DNA from 2 places in the Arthrobacter sp. 10N418 genome. Region 2 is predicted to be linked to the other one. Evidence: riboswitches for the same ligand, from Rfam matches in the RefSeq annotation. Region 2 holds a riboswitch; the other holds the start of a gene.

Region 1 (10,958 bases), on a different contig from region 2:
GGACCGCCAGACGTACAATCCGGAGCGGACCCGGCAGCAGAGCGTCGCCGCGATCATGGCTTCCATGCGCGGCTACGTCGTGAAATAGCCCCGCTCAGGGATGATTGTTCACATGCGCCACATGGGTAACAGCGGCAAGACTGCCATCGGAGCGATGCTCGCTGCCCTGGCACTGCTGGTACTCACGGCGATCACCCTCAACGAGACGGTGGGGTTGTGGCTCATGGGCGCCGCCGCCGTGGCCTACGTGGCCTGCGTTGCGGAGGTGGTGATCCGACGGCGGCACAAGACCCTGGCCGCGAGCGGCGTCGGAAGCATCCTGTTTATCGCCTTTGGCATCGCCTTCCTGCGGCAGTGGGGGCTCGCCTTCAATCCGGATCCCGACGCCTTGTCCACCCGGGTCGATACCGAGCACCCGGATTTGTACTTCTATCTGGCAGCGGCCGCCGGCGCGGGGACCCTGCTGCTCCTGTTCGCAGGAACCGTCGTGCCCGGCAGGTTCCGCGGCACCCGCCCGCCCGGTGCCGCAGCGCGGCGCCCTCCGGCGGCCTCAAGGGGCCGGGCGAAGAGTGCGGCGCCCCGGACCGCGCCGACCAGGGCATCCGCCGGGCGGCCGGCAACTCCGCGGTCCGCGCCCCGGCCGGCCACAAAGGCCCCGTCCTCCGCCGCGGGCCAGCGTCCTGCAACAGTCTCGAGGGGCGGATCCGGCGCCAAGCCGGCGCCCGCGTCTCCGGCGAAATCCCCGGCAAAGTCACCCACCCGGCCGGCAGCCAGGTCGACGCCCCGCCGCTGAGCCCCGCACAGCACAGCATCACGCCGCCGGCACGGTGCGGGTCCGGCCCTTAGAGGTTCCGGGGCCGGTTACCCGTGGTGGGATCATCCCCGGCGGACGCGTCCCTGGTGCGATCGTCGCTTTGGCTGCCCGGTCCGTGGGTGCGGTCCTCGCCGGCGGCCTGGTCCCGCGCGGCGCGGTCCCGGCGCAGTTCCCCGGGCGCCCCTTCCGTGGACGTTTCCTCCCTGGACACTTCTTCGTTCGCGGTTTCGCCTCGCCCCGCAGCGTCGCCGCGGTCCGAGGTGACGACATCCGGATCCACCTCATCAGCCTTGCGCAACTGTTCCTGGGCTCCGGCGCGGACGCGCTCCGCCTCCTCCTGACGGCCGCGGGCGTCTTTGCGCAGACGTTCGGCCTCGAGTTCGGCTTCCTTGGCATCAGCCTCCGCACGGGCCGCTTTGGCCTCGCGCTCCCTGGCGGAGAACTCGTCGGCCTTGGCCGCCTCGCGCATCTCGGCAGCCCGGTTCCGGTCGGCGGCCACCTTGCGTTTGCGGCTGAGGAAGACGGCGACCACGACGATCGCCAAGACCACGACGATGCCGACGATAATTCCTATGAGCTGCCCTGAATCCACGATGGTCCACCTTTTCTCCGGGTCGAATTCCCTCGCTCAAAAAACCATATGAGCGAACAGGATCAGTAAACCGCAGAACGGGGCGCGTCGCCATGGCTTCCGGCTCCGCAGCTCCGCACGGCCGGGCCGCTATTTGGACCGGGGAACCTTGAAGTGCGTGAGCCGGGCATCCTGCCCGTCCAGCTCGGCCCAGGACTTGGTTGTTTCAAGCACGGTCAGGCCGCTGGTGGGATAGCGGCTGGCCGCGTCCATGTAGGCGTCGTGGTCGGAATCCCGGGAGGCCAGGTGCATGACGAGGTCCTGCACCCCGGGCATGTGGGAGATCACCATGAGCGTGGTCACGGTGTCCGGGACGTGGTTGATGACCGACAGCATCCGCAGCGCCGAGGCGCCGTAGAGGCCGTCCTCAAGCTTCGGCGTCGGAGCCTTGTCACCGAGTTCGCTGCACACCCAGACGCAGGTCTGCCGCGTGCGGAGCGCGCTGGAGCAGAGGATGAAGTCCGGAACGACGCCGTGCTTGAGCAGCCATTTGCCGGCGACAGGGGCGTCCCTGTGTCCGCGCTCTTCCAGCGGCCTGTCGTGGTCGGCGACGCCGCCGGGCCAGTCGGCCTTGGCGTGCCTCATGATCACCAGTCGTTTGATGTGATGGGCGCTCATGAGCCAATCCTAGTGCGGGGGCTGTCACCGTGAGCGCGCGGCCGCCGGTCGGTCAGTCCTCCAGGACAAACGTCACTTCCAGCGCGATGTGCCGGGCAACCGCAGCCGCGGAGACACATGCTGCCCAGGCAGTCCACCCACCGCGTCCGTCGCGGCGGGAATGTGGCCGCGCGCCCGAAATCCGCTTGAGCTTCCGGACAAGGCAAAAGCGGCCGCCCCTGCAACAGGGACGGACGCTTTGCGTGAGCCGGACGCTAGATGGAGTATTCCGGAGCGGCCCAGACAACAACCTCGGGGTGCTCGTAGAAGCGGTAGCCCTGGCCGCGGACGGTACGGACGGTGTTGGCAAGGCGCCCGAGCTTCGAGCGCAGGCGGCGGATGTGGACGTCGATGGTGCGCTCGTTCGGTACCTCTTCGGCGTTGCGCCACAGGCCCTCGAGGAGTTCGTCGCGGCCGACGGTGCGGGTGCCGTTCTCGACAAGGTAGTTCAGGAGCTCGAATTCCTTGAAAGTCAGGTTCAGCGATTCGCCGTCGAGCGCCACTTCGCGGCGGGCCAGGTCGATGAGCACGCCGGACGGACGCGGGTCCTGCGGCTGCTGGAGACGGGCGGTCTCCGCGCGCTGCCGGGCACCGGCAGTGGGGTCGCCGAAGGTGGAGCGCACGACGTCGAGGGCGGAACCCGGGGTGCTGGCCGGCGCTACGGCGACGGCAGCGTAGCTTTCCGCACCCGCAACGAGGGACTGCGCGTAGGCGCGGATCTCCTGGGCAAGCTTGGCGATGGAGGTGCCGGCAGCCGCCGCGGTTTCCTCGTCGATACCCATGTACAGGACGAAGCCGCGGGCGACGTTGTCGCTGGCGACCGGACGGACCGGGCTGCCGTTGCCCGCGGCAATCACGGGGGTGGGGGCGGTGGCGGGCGCCGGCGGAACGGCCCGGAGCTGGCCGTAGGAGTCCGGGTTGTAGCCCTGCGCCGCGTAGCCCGGGGCCGGGAAGCTGTTGGCGGGTGCGCCCGGTGCAAAGGCGGGGCGGCCGCCGAAGCCCTGACGGATCCCGGAGGTCTGGCCGGCCTTGCTGGCGTTACGGACGGAGATGTGGACGTATCCGGATGCAACTGACATGGATTGCTTACCTCAATGTGAATGGCCGTCATCGCGGCTCGAATGCTAGTTTCCCCGCAATGAAACTGGGGAGGGGCGCCCGACTCTGGGCTGGGGGCGAATGCCTAGAAACTCTTGGGGGTGTAAAAGTTAGGCGTGCATTCGACAACAACGCATCGCGGTATCAGCGGGTGGGCTGACCCAGGAAGCTGCGGCTGCAGGTGCTGTTGAGTTCTTGTTCACAATTGAAGTGTGCAACGTAACAATGAAAACTTGCAAGTAACAATGGACTCCAGGTTCCACATAGTGAGACAAAATGCAGGAATGTAGTCTAGATCACAATTCTGCCGTGTCAATAAAATAACAAGTGTTTTTCCGACCGGCCGGTCGGTGTGCGTTATTCTCCGAATCTTCTTCGGCAAACCTGAGCAACTCTTCTGAATAATTCACTGTATTAGAAATCGGCAGAAACTGCCCATGCCGATCCATGACCTCCCGCCGTCCACGGAGTGGGCACGCTGCCGGACCCCGGAGGGCCCGGCAGCAAAGGTGGTTTCGGCTCAGCCGGATCCGCCTGCGTGGTGGTTCGCCCGGCGGATCCGGACCGGACTCAGTTCGACTGCCCGGTGGCCGTCGCCGCGACGACCAGGACCGACTCCGCCGTGTAGTCCGAGCCGTTTTTTGCCGCAACGATCCGCACCGTGCCACCGGCGACAATGTCGGCAACGCTTAGCTGGCTGCCTGCGCTGCCTCCGGCCTGCTGTCGCCGTTGTTGCAGGTTGCCCACCACCACATCGCCGCCCAGGGCATAGCTGCGCGTGAATCCGTCGCTGCTTTTGACGGTGACAGACGTCGTGCTGAGGTCCGACACAATGCCCAGCTGTTCGGCCTTGGTGACGTACCCGCTTCCCTGCAGGACGACGTATTCGGCGTGCACCGCCGCGGACAGGCCGCCCGCCATCCCGGCTGCCCCGCCGGGAGCGGCATTGCCGGAGCCGCCCTGGGCCTGCGCGCCGCCTCCGGCGAAGCCGCCCTGGGCAGACCGCGGGCCGCCCTGCACGGAACCCTGGCCGCCGGGGCCGGCGAATCCCCCTGCCGCTCCGCGCGTCGTTCCATCGGCTGCCGCGGAACTTGACGAAAGGGTGTACACCCCGACGCCGGCCCCGGCCGCCAGCACCACGGCGGCACCGGCGACGGCGAGTCCCCGCTTGAGGGTCCAGGGCTTGCCCGTGGAGGCCTTAGCGGGAGTGGCGCCCGGCGCACCCCAGCCCGGCGCTGCGGCGCTTTGGGGCGGCGCACCCCAGCCCGGCGCTGCGGCGCTTTGGGGCGGCGCACCCCAGCCCGGCGCTGCGGCGGGTGCCGGCCGCCCGGCGTCGTGCTGTGCGTTCGCGGAAGGTGCAGGCGCAAAGGGTACGTCCGCGTGCTGGGTGTTGACCGGCGTCGCCACGGGGGCCGGCGTGCCGCCGGGGGTGGTTTCGGGGACAGGACCGGGCTGCTGACCGCTCATGGTGTTCTCCTCTTCTGGGTGCGGGACCGCTGTTCCATCCCGGGTCGTTGTGCGTCCAGCGTGCTGGGCGATCCTGTGCCTGTGCTGTGCGGCTCGACAGCCGGGGCTGTGACCTGGCGGCGGGCCGGGAGAGGGCCAAAAGCGCCCGCAGACCCATCCAGCTCGCTAGGCTGGGATTCACAGGCGCCGCACAGGGTTCCCAAAGCCGCACCAAATCGGCAGAACGGAGAGTTGTCCCATGGCCACTTCGCACTCCATGACCAACAACCTTCCCCAGCTCACGCATCCGGACGGCTCCCCCATCCGCGCGCTCGTGGTGGACGACGAACCCAGCCTGTCCGAACTCATGAGCATGGGCCTGCGGATGGCCGGCTGGTCCGTCGCCGTCGCCGCGGATGGCCCCGAAGCCGTCAAGCTTGCCAAGGAGTTCCGCCCTGACGTGCTGGTACTCGATGTCATGCTCCCGGGGTTCGACGGCGTGGAACTCCTGACCCGGATCCGCGCCTTCGCACCCGAGGTGCCGGCGTTGTTCCTGACGGCAAAGGACGCCGTCCAGGACCGGATCACGGGCCTGGCCGCGGGCGGCGACGATTACGTCACCAAGCCGTTCAGCATGGAGGAAGTGCTGCTGCGCCTGCACCGGCTGGTCCAGCGGTCCGGGGTGGCCGCCATGGACACCGCGGAACTCGTGGTGGGAGACCTGGTGCTCAACGTCGACACCCGGGAAGTCACCCGGGCGGGCCAGGAGCTGCATCTGACCGCCACGCAGTTCGAGCTCCTGCGCTACCTCATGGAGAACCCCAAGCGCGTGATCAGCAAAGCCCAGATCCTGGACCGCGTCTGGGACTACGACTTCGGCGGACAGGCCAACATCGTTGAACTGTATATTTCCTACCTCCGCAAGAAGGTCGACGCCAACCACCCTCCGATGATCCACACCGTGCGCGGCGCCGGCTATGTGCTGAAGCCGGCGGACTGATCTGTGCCCACACTCTCCGGTGAGATCCGTGCCCCCGGGCGCGACTGGCGCGACCCGTCCACCTGGCACCTGCGCACCCGCCTGGTCCTCGTCGCCATGGCCCTGCTCGTCTCCATCTGCGGCGCCGTCGGCCTGTTCAGCTACGCCTCCATGGATTTGTTCCTCACCCGGCAACTCGACACGCAGCTCGATGAGGCGTCCCACCGCTCCAGCGAGTTCGGCCGGCCCTCGCCCGGCGGTTCCGGCGGACGCCCGGATCCCCTCGAGGCACGGGGGCAGGGCGTCGGCACGCTGAACGCCCGGATCCTGGGCGGCGCCGTCAGCAGCGCCGGCTTCCTCGCCCAGGATGCCAGCCGGAAGAGCCTCTCCCCCGACGACGACCACGTTCTCCTGGCGCTCACGCCGAACGGCATCCCCGTGGACCGCACCCTGTCCGCCGGCGCCTACCGGCTCACCGCCGTGCAGGCACCGTATGGCGACGTGATCGTCACCGGTCTCCCGCTGGCCGAAAAACAGAACACGCTGGCGTCGCTGGTCTGGACCATGGTGGTGGTGTCCGCGGGCGGCCTGGTGCTGATCGGCCTCGCCGGAACAGCCCTGATCCGGCGCAACATGAAGCCGCTCGAACAGCTGTCCGAGGTGGCCACCAAGGTCTCCCGCCTCCCGCTCGACGCCGGCGAAGTGGCACTGGCGGTGCGGGTCCCGGCGTCGGCCGCCCATCCGGGCACGGAAGTGGGCGCCGTGGGCTACGCGCTGAACCAGATGCTCGACAACGTCTCCAACGCGCTCGAGGCACGGCAGGAAAGCGAGATGAAGGTGCGCCAGTTCGTGGCCGACGCCTCACACGAACTACGCACTCCGCTCACCGCCATCCGCGGGTACACCGAGCTCATGAGGATGACCGAGCACTTCACCCCCGACGGCGAGAAGTCGCTCGCCCGCGTGCAGAGCCAGTCCGAACGCATGACCACCCTGGTGGAGGACCTTTTGCTGCTGGCGCGCCTGGACGAGGGCCAGCCGCTCAAGCTCAGCGACGTCGACCTCACCCAGTTGGCCATCGAGACGGTCAGCGACGAGAAGGTCATGGCCCCGGACCGTGTCTGGCACCTGGAACTCCCGGACGAGCCCGTGGTGGTGCGCGGTGATGCGACCCAGCTCCACCAGGTCCTCGCCAACCTCCTGTCCAATGCTCGCAAGCACACCGGCCCGGGGACCACCGTGGTCACCGGCGTGATGCGTTCGGCAGACGGCAGTGCCGTAGTCACCGTGACGGACAACGGCAGCGGGATCGCCCCCGAATTCATCGGCCGGGTCTTCGCCCGCTTCGCACGCGCAGATGCCGCGCGGAAAAACCCGGCGGCCGGGACCGCGGAGACCCAAGCTGCGTCCGGCACCGGAGCTCCTCCCGCGACGGCGGCACCAACCTCCGAAGGGACTTCCGGGCTGGGGCTGTCCATTGTGCAGTCGATCGTGGAGGCCCACGGAGGAACGGTCGAAGTCACGTCCCGGCCGGGCCGGACAGAGTTCGCCGTGCGCCTTCCCGCAGCCCCCACGCCGGGGCTCGCGTAGCAAGCCGACGCACCGCCGAAGCGGTTCCTGTTATCGAAATGTGACTTAAGCTCGCGAATGCTGTAGCGTTTTTGGGGTGCGGCTGCCATTGGTGCCGCATATCCGGACGGACGCTAAACTCTGCCGCTTCCCGGATTCCGCTGGACCAGGCAGAGGCGGGGGACCCAGAGTTCCCGGGCATTCTGCACACTTGCGCCCTTGGGGTGAAGCCGACACGTGATCTTCCGTGCGGCCGGATGACCTTATCCGAACCCGACAGCTAACTCCGCCGGCGTTGAGAGGCGATCATGACTGAATTCAAGGTACAAACGCGCCCTGAGGGCGTTTCGCGAAAACCCCTTTCCACCAGGTCGCGCCACCGCGCCGAGCCGGCCCAGCCCGCTTCACCCCTGTTCCGGTTCGCTTCAAACATCGGGTCCACCGGCCGCCGGGCTGCCGTTGTCACTGCGGCCTGCGCGGTGCTGATCGGCGTCGGCGCCGCCGGACAGGCCGCCGACATCCCAGGACCGACCGCCGGCGCGGCGAGCGCCGAGGCATCCACCAGCGCCGACCCGCTGACGCACCTGAACTTCGACAGGGTCCGGGTCGGGGCCCAGGCTGCGCCGACCGCCGGAAACGTCGCGCCCCAGGCGGCAGAAGTGAAACCGGCCGAGACACCGGCACCCGCGGCCCCGGCGGCCCCTGCGCCGGCCCCGGCTCCCCCGGTAGCCGTCGACGACCCGGCCGGCGCGCAGGCCTACGCTGCGGCCCAGCTCGGCACCTACGGCTGGGCCCCGAGCGAGATGCAGTGCCTGATGAAGCTTTGGACCCGGGAGTCTGACTGGAAGACGACCGCCACCAACGCCAGCAGCGGCGCCTACGGCGTGGTCCAGTCGCTGCCGGCCGAGAAGATGGCGAGCGCCGGCGCAGACTACATGACCAACTACCGGACCCAGATCAACTGGGGCCTGAACTACGTCAAGCAGCGTTACGGCTCTCCGTGCGGTGCCCTGAACTTCCACTACGCCAACAGCTGGTACTAAGGCCGGAAGAGGCAACGCCCGCCCCTCACAGCAGACCCTGGATCGTCGATCCGGGGTCTGCTGCTTTTTTGCCTGCTTCTTGGTGCCTGCCGGCTTTTTCCTTGGCGGACTTCCACAGGCACCGCACAGCTTTGGCCTAAACCCCTCATATGAGACGCCGTCACTGTTGAACCATGACGTTCACAGACCAGGCCCCAGGACCTCTGCCGCACCCGACGGCGACGCCGGCCGGACAGGCCGCTCCGGCCAGGCTTTCCCTGGCCGGAGCACCCGTCACGAGTGCCACCCCCGGACGCGCTGCTGAAGCAGGCCGCCGGCGCTCCCCCGTCGACACCCGGACCGCTGACCCGGTCCTGGATGTAACCATCCCGGTCTTCAACGAAGAACGGGACCTGGAAGAGTGCCTGCGCCGGCTGCACGCCTATCTGCTTGGTTCCTTCCCGCACACGTTCCGGATCACGGTGGCGGACAACGCGAGCACCGACGGAACGCTGAAGACGGCAGAACGCGTCGCCCGCGAACTCCGTGAGGTCCGTGTGGTCCACATGGCCGAAAAGGGCCGCGGAAATGCACTGCGCAACGTGTGGCTCGCCTCGCCGTCACCGGTCCTGGCCTACATGGACGTTGACCTGTCCACCGATCTGGCGGCCCTGGGTCCCCTGCTGGCACCGCTGATTTCCGGCCACTCCGACCTGGCCATCGGGACCCGCCTGACCCGCAACTCCCGCGTCGTCCGCGGGCCCAAGCGGGAATTCATCTCCCGCAGCTACAACTTCCTGCTCCACTCCTTCCTGGGCGCCCACTTCAGCGACGCACAGTGCGGGTTCAAAGCCATCCGGTCGGACGTGGCCAGGCAACTCCTCCCGCACACCCTGGACAAGGCGTGGTTCTTCGACACCGAACTGCTGGTGCTGGCCGAAAAGTGCGGGCTGCGCGTCCACGAAGTCCCTGTGGACTGGACCGACGATCCCCAGTCCAGCGTCGACATCGTCCAGACCGCCCTGGCCGACCTGCGCGGCATGGCCCGGCTAAGCCGGGACCTCGTCTCGGGCCGCATCCCCGTCCCGGAACTGCGCGCCGCCCTCGCCCGCGGCCCTCTCCCCGCAGCCTCCCGCGCCCACGAGCAAAGCCCCGGCGGAAGCCTGTTCGGCCAGCTCGTCCGCTTCGGCAGCATCGGGGTCGCATCAACCCTCGCCTACCTGGCAATCTTCCTCTTCTGCCGCGGCCTCATGGACCCGCAGCTCGCCAACTTCCTCGCGCTGCTCACCACCGCCGTGGCCAACACCGCCGCCAACCGGCGCTTCACGTTCGGCATCCAGGGCCCCAGCCAGGTTGCACGCCATCATTTCGAGGGCCTGCTGGTGTTCGGCATCGGCCTGGCGCTGACCTCCGGGACTCTCGCCGTCGTGCACGGCGCCTCCTCCGGGCAGCCCGACCGCTGGCTTGAGATCATCACGCTCACGGCGGCGAACCTGGCCGCCACCGCCGTGAAGTTCCTGCTGTTCCGGCTGGTGGTCTTCCGTAACCGGGCCCATGCTGCGGCCCTCCCGACGCCGGGACCACTGACACTTCCCTCCCCCGCACAGAAACGGCCAAGTAAATGACCGCCACCATCAGCCCCAGCGCCGCGCCCCCTGCCCCCACCCCGGACGCGCCGCCGGCAGCACCACGGAACCGCCAAAGCCACTTGCTGTTCGGGAACCAGCCGCGCTGGGTGCGGCCCTCGGCCGCCGTACTGCTGGTCCTCACGGCCGTGCTCTACCTCTGGAACCTGCAGGCCACCGGTTACGCCAATTCCTTCTACGCCGCGGCCATCCAGGCCGGCACCAAGGACTGGGCGGCACTGCTGTTCGGCTCCCTCGACGCAGGCAACGCGATCACCGTCGACAAGCCGCCGGCCGCCCTGTGGATCCCTGCCCTGGCCGGACGGATCTTCGGCTTCTCGGCACTGAGCATGCTCATTCCGCAGGCACTCATGGGCGTGGCCGCCGTCGGACTGCTGTACCTGACCGTCAGGCGGGTATCCGGGCCGGCCGCCGGCCTGCTGGCCGGAGGCGCCCTGGCGCTGACGCCGGTGGCGGCGCTCATGTTCCGCTTCAACAACCCGGACGCCATGCTGACCCTGTGCCTGGTACTGGCCGCGTACCTGACCACGCGGGCCATCGAAAAGGCCGGCTGGGCGTGGCTCGCCGCTGCCGGTGCCGTGATCGGGCTGGCCTTCCTGAGCAAGATGCTGCAGGGCTTCCTGATCGTGCCCGGCCTCGCTCTTGCCTACCTGTGGGCGGCCCCCGCCACCTTGGGCCGGCGGCTGTTCCACCTGCTGGGCGCGGCCGCCGGGATCGCCGTGGTGGCCGGGAGCTACGTTGCCCTGTTCCAGCTGACCCCGGCGTCGGCCCGGCCGTACATGGCCGGGTCGAAGAACAACAGCTTCCTGGAGCTCACGTTCGGATACAACGGCCTGGGCCGGATCACCGGCTCCGGCGGCGGCATGCCGGGCGGCGGAGGCGGGATGCCCGGCGGCAACGTCGGCTTCGGCGGAACGGCCGGGATCACCCGGATGTTTGGCGCCAGCTTCGGCGGGGAGGTCTCCTGGCTGCTGCCGGCGGCCCTGGTCCTGCTCGGCGCCGGGTTGTGGTTCACCCGCCGGGAAGCGCGGACCTCGAAGACCCGCGCGGCGCTCCTGCTGTGGGGCGGCTGGCTCGTGGTCACCGCCGGGATCCT
Region 2 (10,958 bases):
CCCGAAGGCGTCACGGAGCTGAAGGCCGGCACCCGCGTTGAATTCGGTGTCGCCGACGGCCGCAAGGGCGCCCAGGCCCTGGGCCTGCGCGTGCTGGACAAGACGCCCTCCATCGCCAAGGCAAAGCGGCCCAGCGCCAAAGATCTTGCCCCGCTGGTCCAGGACCTCGTGACCGTGCTGGACAACCTGTCCGGAACTCTCTCCGCGGGCAAGTACCCGGAAGGCAACAAGGGCAAGGCGATTGCCGTTGCGCTGCGTAAGGTTGCCGACGAGTTGGACGTATAAGGCTTTTGATGACTCCGGAACCTGATCAGAGGGTGCGCAAGGCACGCGGCGAAGCCGAATCCAAAGACGGCACCCGTCCGCGCACCGGCGTTCCCGTTTGGCGCATCGGTAAGCCCGACGCTTTCCTGGCCGCCGCCGTCGACGTTGCCCGGACCGCGGTGGAGGGTATCGCCCCGGCGTGGCAGATCGGCCAGCACCTGGGTGCCAAGTCAGAGGGCGACCGCGTTGTGACGCACCTGTTCGACTCCAAGCTGCCCGGCTACCTGGGCTGGCAGTGGTATGCCGTGCTGACCCGCAACTCGCGCTCCAAGGTGGTCACGGTCGACGAGCTCGGCCTGCTGCCCTCGGAGGATTCCGTACTGGCGCCGGCCTGGATCCCGTGGGCGGAGCGCGTGCGCCCGGAGGACGCCCAGGGCGACGAGGACACCCCGGACGCTCAGGCCCAGCCGGCGGGGCAGGCCTCGGACGTGGCCGACGACGAGCCCGAAGAATCCGACGACGAGCAGGACGACTCCGCAGTCGAGGCTGACTAGCGGTTGGAAGCGTCCGGGGGAGTGCACGGGGAGGGCCGGACATGATGTCCACGTTCAAGTCGCTGCAGATCCTTAACTACCGGATCTGGTTTATCGGCGCGATCATTTCCAATATCGGGACCTGGATGCAGCGCACCGCCCAGGACTGGGTCGTGTTTGCCCACCTCACCGATCACGACGCCGGTGCCATGGGCATCACGATGGCGCTCCAGCTCGGTCCCCAGCTGTTCCTTGCCCCGGTTGCCGGACTGGTCGCCGACCGGTTCAACCGCAAACAGCTCCTTGTCCTGACCCAGTCCGCGATGGCGCTGCTGAGCGCAGGGCTCGGGGCCCTCGTCGTCTCCGGCGCCGCGCAGCTCTGGCACGTGTATGCGTTCGCGCTGCTGCTCGGCGTCGTCTCCGCGCTGGACGCGCCCGTGCGGCAGACCTTCGTCTCCGAACTGGTCCGGGACGACTATCTTCCCAACGCGGTGGCCCTGAACAGTGCTTCGTTCAATGTGGCCCGGATGATCGGACCGGCCGTGGCCGGCGTGCTCACGGTGGTCGTCGGTCCCGGCTGGGTGTTCCTGATCAACACGCTCACATTTCTCGCCCTGCTCTTGAGCCTGTGGAAGATTCCGGCGGCGTCACTTCGTCAGCTGCCGCGGGCGGGGACGGGCAAGGGCCGGATCCGGGAAGGTCTGCGCTACGTCCGGTTCCGGCCGGACATAGTCGTGGTGCTTGTGGCAATCTTCATCGTCGGAACCCTGGGACTGAACTTCGCCCTGTTCATCGCCGCCATGGTCGGGACCGAGTTCGGCCTGGACGCTGGTGCCTTCGGCCTGATGAACTCGATCATGGCAATCGGCTCGGTCGCCGGGGCGCTGTTGTCGGCAGGGCGCAGCAAGCCCAGGCTGCGGATCATCTTCGGCGCCGCCGGAGCGTTCGGCGTTGCATGCGGGGTTGCGGCCCTGGCGCCGGACTACTTCTGGTTCGGAGTGGCGCTGGTGCCCGTGGGCCTCTTCGCGATCACCATGATGACCAGCGCGAACGGCTACGTCCAGACCACGACGGATCCGGTGATGCGCGGCCGCGTCATGGCCCTGTACATGGCGATCTTCATGGGCGGCACCCCCATCGGCGCGCCGTTCGTGGGCTGGGTGGCCAATGTTGCCGGTCCGCGCTGGTCGATGAGCGTCGCGGCCGGCTCGGGCCTGATCGCGGCACTGATCGGGGTCCTGTGGATTGTCCGGGCGAAGCAGCTGCGGATCCGCTTTGACCGGCGTGCCCGCGGGCTGCGGCACTTCCGCCTCGAATCCGGCTCCGGCGCAAACGCAAGCGGCGCCGCCCGGGAAACAAAGCCGGACGACGCCGTCGAACACTGACTCCTGCGCGGCCGGCGGGCTTCCCCGCCCCGGGCCCGCCGCGAGGTGGCGCTACTTCTTGAGCTCGCCCGCGACGAAGTCGATGCACTCCAGCAGCGCCGAAACATCCTCCGGCTCGATCGCCACGAAGGTTGCGATCCGCAGCTGGTTGCGGCCCAGCTTGCGGTACGGCTCCGTGTCCACGATGCCGTTGGCGCGGAGCACCTTGGCGATGGCGGCTGCATCGACCGATTCGTCGAAATCGATCGTGGCGATAACATTCGAGCGGTCCTCAGCCTGGGCCACGAACGGCGTGGCGTAGTCGGAGGCCTCGGCCCAGCGGTAGATCCGCCCGGCGGAGTCCGCGGTCCGGGCAGCGGCAAAGTCCAGCCCGCCGTTGGCGTTGAGCCACTGCACCTGGGCATCCAGGGTGACCAGCGTGGCCAGTGCCGGCGTGTTGTACGTCTGGTTCAGCCGCGAATTGTCGATGGCCGTCTGGAGGTCCAGGAAATCGGGAATCCAGCGGTCGCTGGCCTTGATCCGGGCTGCCCGTTCCAGGGCCGCCGGGGAAAACAGACCCAGCCACAGGCCGCCGTCGGACGCGAAGTTCTTTTGCGGGGCAAAGTAGTACACGTCCGCTTCAGCCACGTCCACGTCCAGGCCACCCGCCGCCGATGTCGCGTCCACGAGTACGAGGGAACCCCGGTCGGCGCCGGCCACGCGCTTGACCGGAGCGGCAACGCCGGTCGAAGTTTCGTTCTGCGGCCACGCATAAACGTCGACGCCGGACTCTGCCCGGGCGGACGGGCGGGTGCCGGGCTCGGACTTGATGATGGACGACTCCGCGAGGAAGGGCGCCTTGTTGGTGGCGGCAGCGAACTTCGAGCCGAATTCTCCAAAGGACAAGTGCTGTGTCTTGTTCTCGACCAGGCCGAAGCTGGCGATATCCCAGAACGCCGTGGAGCCGCCGACGCCGAGGATGACCTCGTAGCCCTCCGGAGCGCGGAAGAATTCACCGAGCCCCGTCCGGACCGAACCGACAAGGTTCTTGACGGGCGCCTGGCGGTGGGAAGTTCCCAGCAGTGTCGCCGACGCCGCTGCCAAGGCCTCCATCTGTTCCGGACGGACCTTGGACGGGCCGGCGCCGAACCGTCCGTCCTTGGGGAGGAGGTTTGCGGGGATCGTGATGCTGGTGTCGCTCACAGGGGCTCCAATTTTCGGCTGATGCTTAGCGTGGCTTGGGAGATGGTCCGGCAGGGGTGGCTGCAACGAAGGCTCCGTTTCATTCTGCCTGACTGCCCCGGTGGACGCGGAAAGAGGCCGTCACAGTCCGGTCATTGAGACGACCGCGCGTACGCTCGAAGATTATCCGGAGTAATTCAAAATAGGCTAAGCTGTGCTGCGAACGTACGGCGAATCCCGCCAGGGCGCAATCTGCGCGCGGTACGGTGGGAATGATGCAAGGACGGCGCTCGAGGAGCTGAGCTGAATGACGGATCTGATTGATACGACGGAGATGTATCTTCGGACCATTCTGGAACTTGAAGAAGAAAACATCGTCGCCCTCCGCGCCCGCATTGCCGAAAGACTGCGCCACTCCGGCCCCACTGTGTCCCAGACCATTGGCCGGATGGAGCGTGACGGCCTCGTGGTTGTTTCGGGCGACCGCCACCTTGAGCTGACGGAAACCGGCCGGAAACGCGCCGTCGGTGTCATGCGGAAGCACCGCCTGGCCGAACGCCTGCTCGCTGACGTGATCGGCCTCGACTGGGCGTACGTCCATGAGGAGGCCTGCCGCTGGGAACACGTGATGAGTGAACGAGTGGAGCGCCGGATCTTCGAGATGCTCGACCACCCGACCGTTTCGCCGTACGGGAACCCGATTCCCGGGCTCGCGGACCTCGGCGGCGCCCCGTCCAGCGAGTTCGCCGCGGACGTGGTGAACCTGCTGGATGCCATGGCCGGTTACGGCGCTGATTCGAGGATCATTGTCAGCCGCCTGGCGGAGCCGATCCAGGTGGAACCGGAGTTGCTCGTCCAGTTGGACGAGGGCGGAATCCGTCCCGGGGCACGCCTCTCGCTGGAGCGGGTGGGCGAGTACATCTCGGTCCGGGTTCCGGATATCGAAGGCGCTCTCGAACTGCCGCCCGAAGTCGCGGCGCATGTGTTTGTAACGGTCGGCTGACCTGCGCTGACGCCTGGGTTGTGGGACGACCTATGAGTTGTGCACAAGCGTGATTACGGATTTATTACCGGGCGGCTTAATCACCTATAGTTAGTCTCCAGTACCGATACCAAAGCGTTACCTGATCCGAAGCCGAACCCTGCCAGCGGATCAGTCGCAGAATCGCCTTCTGGCAGGGGCGGGGGAACCACTTGCGGCCGCCTTCAGGGCGGCCTTGGGGTGAAGTCCGTCAGCGGCAAGCGCACTCCACAGTGGGATTCCAACGTGCCTCTGTGTCTGGAAGCTTGCCACGGCGGACCGGGTCTTTGATCTCTCTGACCCGAATCCGACAGCTAACTCCGCAGGCCATCCAGAGAGGAACCGTCCTTGACCACCCAGACCGCCAAAGGTCGCCGTCGCGCCGCCGGTCCTGCTCCGGAACCGCGTCCGGCTCTCGCGCCGTTGGCCGACCGCCCGCGTGACGCGCACCGCGTCGAACGCCGGGGCCGCCGCAGTCCGTTCCGCCAGATAACGGACTTTGCCGCTGCCAGCGGCGTCGGGCAGAAGGCCGGAATCGCTTTGGCTGCCACAGGCCTGGTCCTCACGGTCACCGTCCCGGTCACCAGCCCGGTCATGGCCACGGACGTCGGGCCTTCCGGATCCGTTTCCGCCGCAGCGCAGCCGGATGTAACTGCCGCAGCGGGCGCCAAGGTCGACTTCAGCCGCACGGCCGTCACCACCAAGGGTGACCCGGACGGGAAGCTCAAACAGCTGCTGAGCGCGCAGTCCGTCGGCAGCATCACCCGCGCGGCGTCGGCCGGCACCCTCGGTGCGCCGCTGGATGTGATGATCGCTTCCTCGCCCTTCGGCTACCGTGTCAGCCCCATCACGGGCGGTGCCGGTGAGTTCCACCGCGGCCAGGACTATGCCGCGCAGTGCGGAACAGCCGTCCACGCGGCAGCCAGCGGCACGGTGACCTTTTCGGGATGGCACCCCTATGGCGGGGGCAACCGCATCGTGATCGACCACGGCAACGGCCTGGAGACCACGTACAACCACCTGTCCTCTTCCTCGGTCCACGTCGGCCAGAAGGTCTCGCGCGGCGACCTCATCGCCATGAGCGGCACCACCGGCGCGTCGACCGGCTGCCACCTCCACTTCGAGGTGATGGTCAACGGCGATGTGGTTGACCCCCTCGGCTGGCTCTGAGCCAAGATGAAGGGTCACTCTCGCATTCTTGTGACACGCCGTGATCTGAATGTGACATTGAATCCCAACTGCTGTACCGTATGAGGTACGCCAACTTTTCCGAAGTTGGCGCTCTTGAGTGGATTGCCTAGCTCTGCCACCGCTCAAGGTCCGTTCGCATTACATCGTCTGGCAGGGGCGGGGGAACCAATTTTGGTCTTCGCAAGAAGGCCTTGGGGTTAAGTCGCAAAGCTTCCCAGGAAGCGGAGCGGCCGGGTGACTCCCATCCGAATCCGACAGCTCACCTCGCAGGCATTGGGAGAGGCTACTTTCGTGTCTTCACGCCACAATGCTGCGCGTCACCGCGCGTGCGCGGCTCTAGCGAGCCCGCTGGAATCCAAGTCCCGTGCTGCCCTTGCCGGCGCCCGGATTGGATCCGACTCCACAGGCTCCATTGCTGCCGAGTCCGGACTGCAGGCCAAGCACCTGCACGCAGTTCCCGCTTTTGGCGCGTCTTCGCAGTACACCCTTCGCTAACTAACCCATTCGGGGCGATCCGGCGTACCCCCAAGATGCCGGAGCGTCCTCAGTCCGCGCCTAAAACGCGCGGTCCAAGGATCACGAAAGAGAGAACTGAATGACTACTCGTGCAATCGCACGGCACCGCGCCGAGGTCACCAAGACCAACTCGCTGGCTGTCATTGCCAAGGCTGTCGGCGACAACGCCGGCGGCATGGGCCGCCAGGCTGCAGTCATCGCTGCAGCGTCCGGCCTGGTCCTGACCAGCGGTATCGCGGCCAACGCTGCTGAGACCAACGTTCAGCGCGAATCCACCTCCGCTTCCGCCCTCGAAGTCCAGTCAGCTTCCCCGGCAACTATTTCGGCTGCTTCGACCATCGCGATCTCCTACGAGAAGCCGACTGTGTCCACGTCGCCCGCCCCCGTGGTCGAGGCCCCGAAGCCCGTTGTGAAGGTCCAGGATGCCACCGCGGCAAAGACTGCGGGCACCCAGGCCGGCGCCACTGCATCCGTCGGCGCACCGGCAGCCATCGGCAGCGGCTTCGGCGCCACCATCGCCGCCGCCGCCTACGCCCAGATCGGCGTGTCGCAGGACTGCACCGCGCTGGCCACGAACGCTTTGGCCGCAGCCGGCATCCACTACCACGGCTGGCCGGCAGGTTACCTGTCCCTGGGCCGCACCGTGAGCGCCGCCGAGGCTCAGCCGGGCGACCTCGCTTACTACCAGAACGGCGGCGTGGGCATGGCCCACATCGCTGTCTACGTCGGCAACGGCATGGCCGTCCACGGCGGCTGGAACGGCGGCACCACCGCCCTCTACAGCGTCAACATCGGCTCCGGCCCGGTCTTCATCCGCGTCGGCGGCTAGGTCAATAGCTCCATCCTTCGAAGGACCCCTGCCCTTGCGGCGGGGGTCCTTCGCGTTTCCCCGGCATGAACCAGTCCGGTACTACGGACCCGCGGGCGAGAAAAAATTCGGTGATACGGCACTTGGGTGTTTACTCTTGTCTTGTCGATCCATAGCCCGACCATGCAGAGGGCAGCCGGCCCTCGTGCCCCTGGCGGGTGCGGCCGTGAAGAGGTATGCGGATGCGCACTCTCGTTCTGAATGCTGGATATGAACCGCTCGCGGTAGTGACCTTCCGCCGGGCTCTTGTCCTCGTGCTCACCGGAAAGGCCAGCGTGGTGGCCGAGGGCGACGATCCCGTCGTCGGGCCGCAGGACATCCTGGGCCGCCCGTCCGTGATCCTCCTGAACCGCTACATCAGGCCCCGGTACAACACCCTGACCGCGGTCAGCCGCCGGGGGGTGCTGCGCCGGGACAGCCACCGGTGCGCTTACTGCGGCAAAGCGGCCCACACGATCGATCACGTCCAGCCCAAGTCCCGGGGCGGGGCGGATTCCTGGGAGAACCTCGTCGCTGCCTGCCTCCGGTGCAACAACGCCAAAGGTGACCACACCCCGGCCGAAATGGGCTGGAAGCTCGGCTTCGTCCCAGCCCCGCCCAGGGGCACCCTCTGGCAGATCAAAGAGCTCGAGAAGCCGACGCCGGCCTGGGATCCGTTCCTGCTGCCCGAATCCGCCGCCTGACTTCCTCCGCGGTCCGGCCGCGCCCGCTGCCGCGCCGCGCTAGGCTGAAGCCGTGGAGTTCGATGCTGTCATTCTCGCCGGCGGGCGGTCCGCCAGGCTCGGCGGCGTGCCCAAATCCGGGCTGGAGTACGGGGGCGCCACCCTCCTTGAGCTCTCGCTGCGGGCCGCGCACGGTGCCGGGGACGTCGTCGTGGTCGGGCCGGACCCGGGAACCTTGCCCGCCGGCGTCTTGAACTGTCGCGAGGACCCTCCCTTCGCCGGCCCCGCCGCTGCGATAGCCGCCGGGCTCTCCGCGCTGGCCGCGCACAAGACCGTGCGCCCGGGCTCCACAGGTCCCGCGCCCCTGACCCTGGTCCTGGCCTGTGACATGCCGGGCGCGGAAGCTGCCGTCCGTGCACTCCTCGACGTGCTGGAAGGAAGCGGGCCGTTGGGCACGTCCGGTCACGGGGTGGCCGGCGAGACCGGGGCCAGGGGCGTCATGGCGGTCTCCGCCGACGGACGCAGGCAACCCCTCCTGGGGCTGTATAGCACAATTGCGCTACAACGATCCGTCGCGGACGCTGCCGGGCGGGGCGCCCTCGAAAACGCCTCGGTCTTCGGCCTTCTTGCTAGTCTTGAGGTGCGGGAAGTTCGCGTCCCGGCCGGTTCCACGGACGATGTGGACACCTGGGACGACGCCTCCGCGCTCGGGGTATCCGGTCCCATTCCCGGCCATGTCCAGGAGGCCGGTCCGGGGGCCGCAACTGAACACGACTTTGGAGGCAAACGGTGAAGAGCCAGGACGAAACGCTGGAAGACTGGTGTCGTGCGCTGCTGCAGGCCCTGGAGCTGGAGGGCGTCGAGATTGACGTTAACGAGGTCCTGTCCCTGGCCGGCGTCGCCGCCCATTCCATAGTGCGCCCGGCCGCCCCGCTGACCACCTTCATCGCCGGCTTCGCCGCCGGACTGGCATCCGGTTCCGGCCAGGCCACCGATGCAACCTCCATGCAGGCTGCCATGCGCGTGGCCCGCCAGCTCGCCAAGGACTACGCGGACGCCGAAGCTTCCGGGGCATGACACCTGCCCCTCCCCGCGGCAGCGACCCCGCTTCCGCGGACGACTCAGGACCCGGGTATGCCCACGACGCCGGAACGCACCCGGAGAAGGACCCGACGGCGGACGGCGCCGACACAACGCCGCACCGTCACCTCGCCCACACCTGGCAAGAGGCCCGGCAGCTCGCCTTCGACTGCGCCACCCCCATTCCCGCGGCCCCCGTGCCGCTCCGGGGCGCGCTGGGACGGATGCTTTCAGCGGACGTGACAGCCCTGCAGGACATACCGCACTACGCGTCCTCAGCCATGGACGGCTGGGCCGTCAGCGGAAGCGGACCGTGGATCCTGGCTGAACCGAACCAGCGGCTCACCCCGCACCAGGCAAGTCCGATCGTCACCGGCGGACTCATCCCGGCGGGGGCGAAGGCCGTGCTGCGCAGCGAGAGCGGGACCCTCGCCACAGACGAGGACGGGCTTCCTGTCCTCAAGACCAGCGGCACCGCCAAGCCCGGCGAACCGCGAAACGGCGAACACATCCGCAGGGCCGCCGAGGAGGCCGCCGCCGGCGAGGTGCTGATCCGGAGCGGGACCGTACTCAACCCGGCCCACCTGGCCCTGGCCGCACTGGCCGGGCACGACGCCCTCCCGGTGCTTGGCAAGGCCGTCGTCCGCCTCGTGCTGACCGGCTCCGAGGTCGTGTCGTCCGGTCTCCCCGGGCCAGGGAAAGTGCGTGACACTTTCGGCCCCCAGTTGGCCGGCGTGGTACACATGCTCGGCGGGATCTGCGCCGAAGAGGTGAAGATCGGCGACAGCTACGCCGAATGGCTCGCCGCGCTCGAGGACACTGAGCCCACCGGACCGGCGGCCCAGCCAGCTGTTCCAGTCCCGGGGTCCGGCGTCGGCCAGGCGGCTGGGCCCGCCGTCGAAAACCTGCCCGCCGACGTCGTCATCACCACCGGCGGCACCGGCCGCTCAGGAACGGACCACCTCCGGCGCTCCGTCGCCGAGCTCGGCGGACGGCTGCTGATCGATGGCATCGCCATGCGCCCGGGCCACCCCGCCGTGCTGGCCGGGCTGCCCGACGGCCGCTTCATCCTCGGCCTCCCCGGGAACCCTCTGGCGGCCATGATGGCGTTGTCCACGATCGGGGCGCCGCTCCTCGCGGCATTGGGCCACGGGACCCTGCCGCCGGTCGCGGAGGTGCCGTGCGGATCGACGATCGACCCCGATCCCGGACGGACCCGGCTGATGCCTTACCGTCTGCTCTACGGCATGGCATCACCGGCCCAGCACGCCGGTCCCGGAATGATGCGCGGACTGGCCGCGGCTGACGGCGTCCTGGTGGTCCCGCCGCACGGCGTCCAGCTGGGGGCACTCGTTCCCGCCTTCGCGCTCCCGTGGGGAGCACCCATCCCGGACCCCGCACAGGCCGCCGCGAAGGCCGCGGCGCCAACCAAGAGGCCGGCCCGGAAGCCCTCAGCGAACAGCGGGCCCGTGGACTGGAGCGCCCTTCTTGGGTGAAAGCTCCCGGGTGTGCGCCGCGCTGGCTTCCGTGACCGGCAGTTGCAATGATGGAATCAGCCGAAAACCCCCACACCACGTTGCTTAGGAGTCTTACATGGGTCGCGTGACGCAGCGCCGCAAAGTGCACAAATTCGTCCTGGACGGATCCCCGCAAGCCCTCGAATTTCCCGTCCGCTACCGGGAAGATGTGCTGGCCGTTGAGGAACCGCTGGAAATAAGGCTGGGGAGCCTCTCGTTTTCCGTCACGATGCGCACACCGGGCAACGACTTCGACCTCGTGGCCGGGTTCCTGGTCTCCGAGGGAGTCATCTGGAGCCCGGAGCAGCTGGTCTCCCTGCGGTTTTGTGCAGGCGAGGACGAGGACGGGGTCCAGACGTTCAACGTCGTGGAGGCACAGCTCCGGCCCGACGTCGTCCTGCCGGAGACCGGGCGGAACATCTTCACCTCCAGTTCCTGCGGTATCTGCGGAACGGATTCGATCGAAGCGGTGCGCAAGTCCTCCCACTTCAGCCCGGGGGCGGACCCGCTGAGCGTGCCGGTGGAGACGCTGGCGGCCCTGCCGGACGCGCTCCGGGAGGCCCAGGCCGTCTTTGACGTTACCGGCGGCGTGCACGCCGCGGGCCTCTTCCGGATTGCCGACGACGGTTCCGCCGAGCTGTTGTGTCTGCGCGAAGACGTCGGACGCCACAACGCCGTTGACAAGGTCGTGGGGTGGGCGTTGCGCGAGGGCTTGTTGCCGCTCAGCGGAACCGTGCTGCAAGTATCGGGCAGGGCATCA

The links. A riboswitch is a leader RNA that binds a small molecule or an ion and turns the genes downstream of it on or off. The one in region 2 is predicted to bind cyclic di-AMP.
Region 1: another riboswitch for cyclic di-AMP. It lies ahead of AC1DCZ_RS01670 (aggregation-promoting factor C-terminal-like domain-containing protein); the one in region 2 lies ahead of AC1DCZ_RS14760 (M23 family metallopeptidase).

Annotation. Positions count from the first base shown of each region.
Region 1 covers NZ_JBFTIK010000002.1:45,064-56,021, forward strand. The annotation lists gene AC1DCZ_RS01630 (TetR/AcrR family transcriptional regulator) at 1-88, shown strand, start outside; gene AC1DCZ_RS01635 (hypothetical protein) at 113-793, shown strand; gene AC1DCZ_RS01640 (hypothetical protein) at 843-1,406, opposite strand; gene AC1DCZ_RS01645 (SixA phosphatase family protein) at 1,536-2,063, opposite strand; gene AC1DCZ_RS01650 (winged helix-turn-helix domain-containing protein) at 2,318-3,181, opposite strand; gene AC1DCZ_RS01655 (hypothetical protein) at 3,771-4,667, opposite strand; gene AC1DCZ_RS01660 (response regulator transcription factor) at 4,906-5,646, shown strand; gene AC1DCZ_RS01665 (HAMP domain-containing sensor histidine kinase) at 5,650-7,215, shown strand; cyclic di-AMP (ydaO/yuaA leader) riboswitch at 7,344-7,504, shown strand; gene AC1DCZ_RS01670 (aggregation-promoting factor C-terminal-like domain-containing protein) at 7,503-8,237, shown strand; gene AC1DCZ_RS01675 (bifunctional glycosyltransferase family 2/GtrA family protein) at 8,411-9,841, shown strand; gene AC1DCZ_RS01680 (glycosyltransferase family 39 protein) at 9,838-10,958, shown strand, end outside.
Region 2 covers NZ_JBFTIK010000018.1:62,212-73,169, reverse strand. The annotation lists gene AC1DCZ_RS14785 (cold-shock protein) at 1-285, shown strand, start outside; gene AC1DCZ_RS14780 (DUF3027 domain-containing protein) at 294-818, shown strand; gene AC1DCZ_RS14775 (MFS transporter) at 863-2,182, shown strand; gene serC (phosphoserine transaminase) at 2,234-3,364, opposite strand; gene AC1DCZ_RS14765 (iron-dependent transcriptional repressor DtxR) at 3,651-4,346, shown strand; cyclic di-AMP (ydaO/yuaA leader) riboswitch at 4,500-4,708, shown strand; gene AC1DCZ_RS14760 (M23 family metallopeptidase) at 4,713-5,534, shown strand; cyclic di-AMP (ydaO/yuaA leader) riboswitch at 5,673-5,842, shown strand; gene AC1DCZ_RS14755 (NlpC/P60 family protein) at 6,151-6,900, shown strand; gene AC1DCZ_RS14750 (HNH endonuclease) at 7,122-7,622, shown strand; gene mobA (molybdenum cofactor guanylyltransferase) at 7,675-8,394, shown strand; gene AC1DCZ_RS14740 (DUF6457 domain-containing protein) at 8,391-8,678, shown strand; gene AC1DCZ_RS14735 (molybdopterin-binding protein) at 8,675-10,177, shown strand; gene fdhD (formate dehydrogenase accessory sulfurtransferase FdhD) at 10,275-10,958, shown strand, end outside.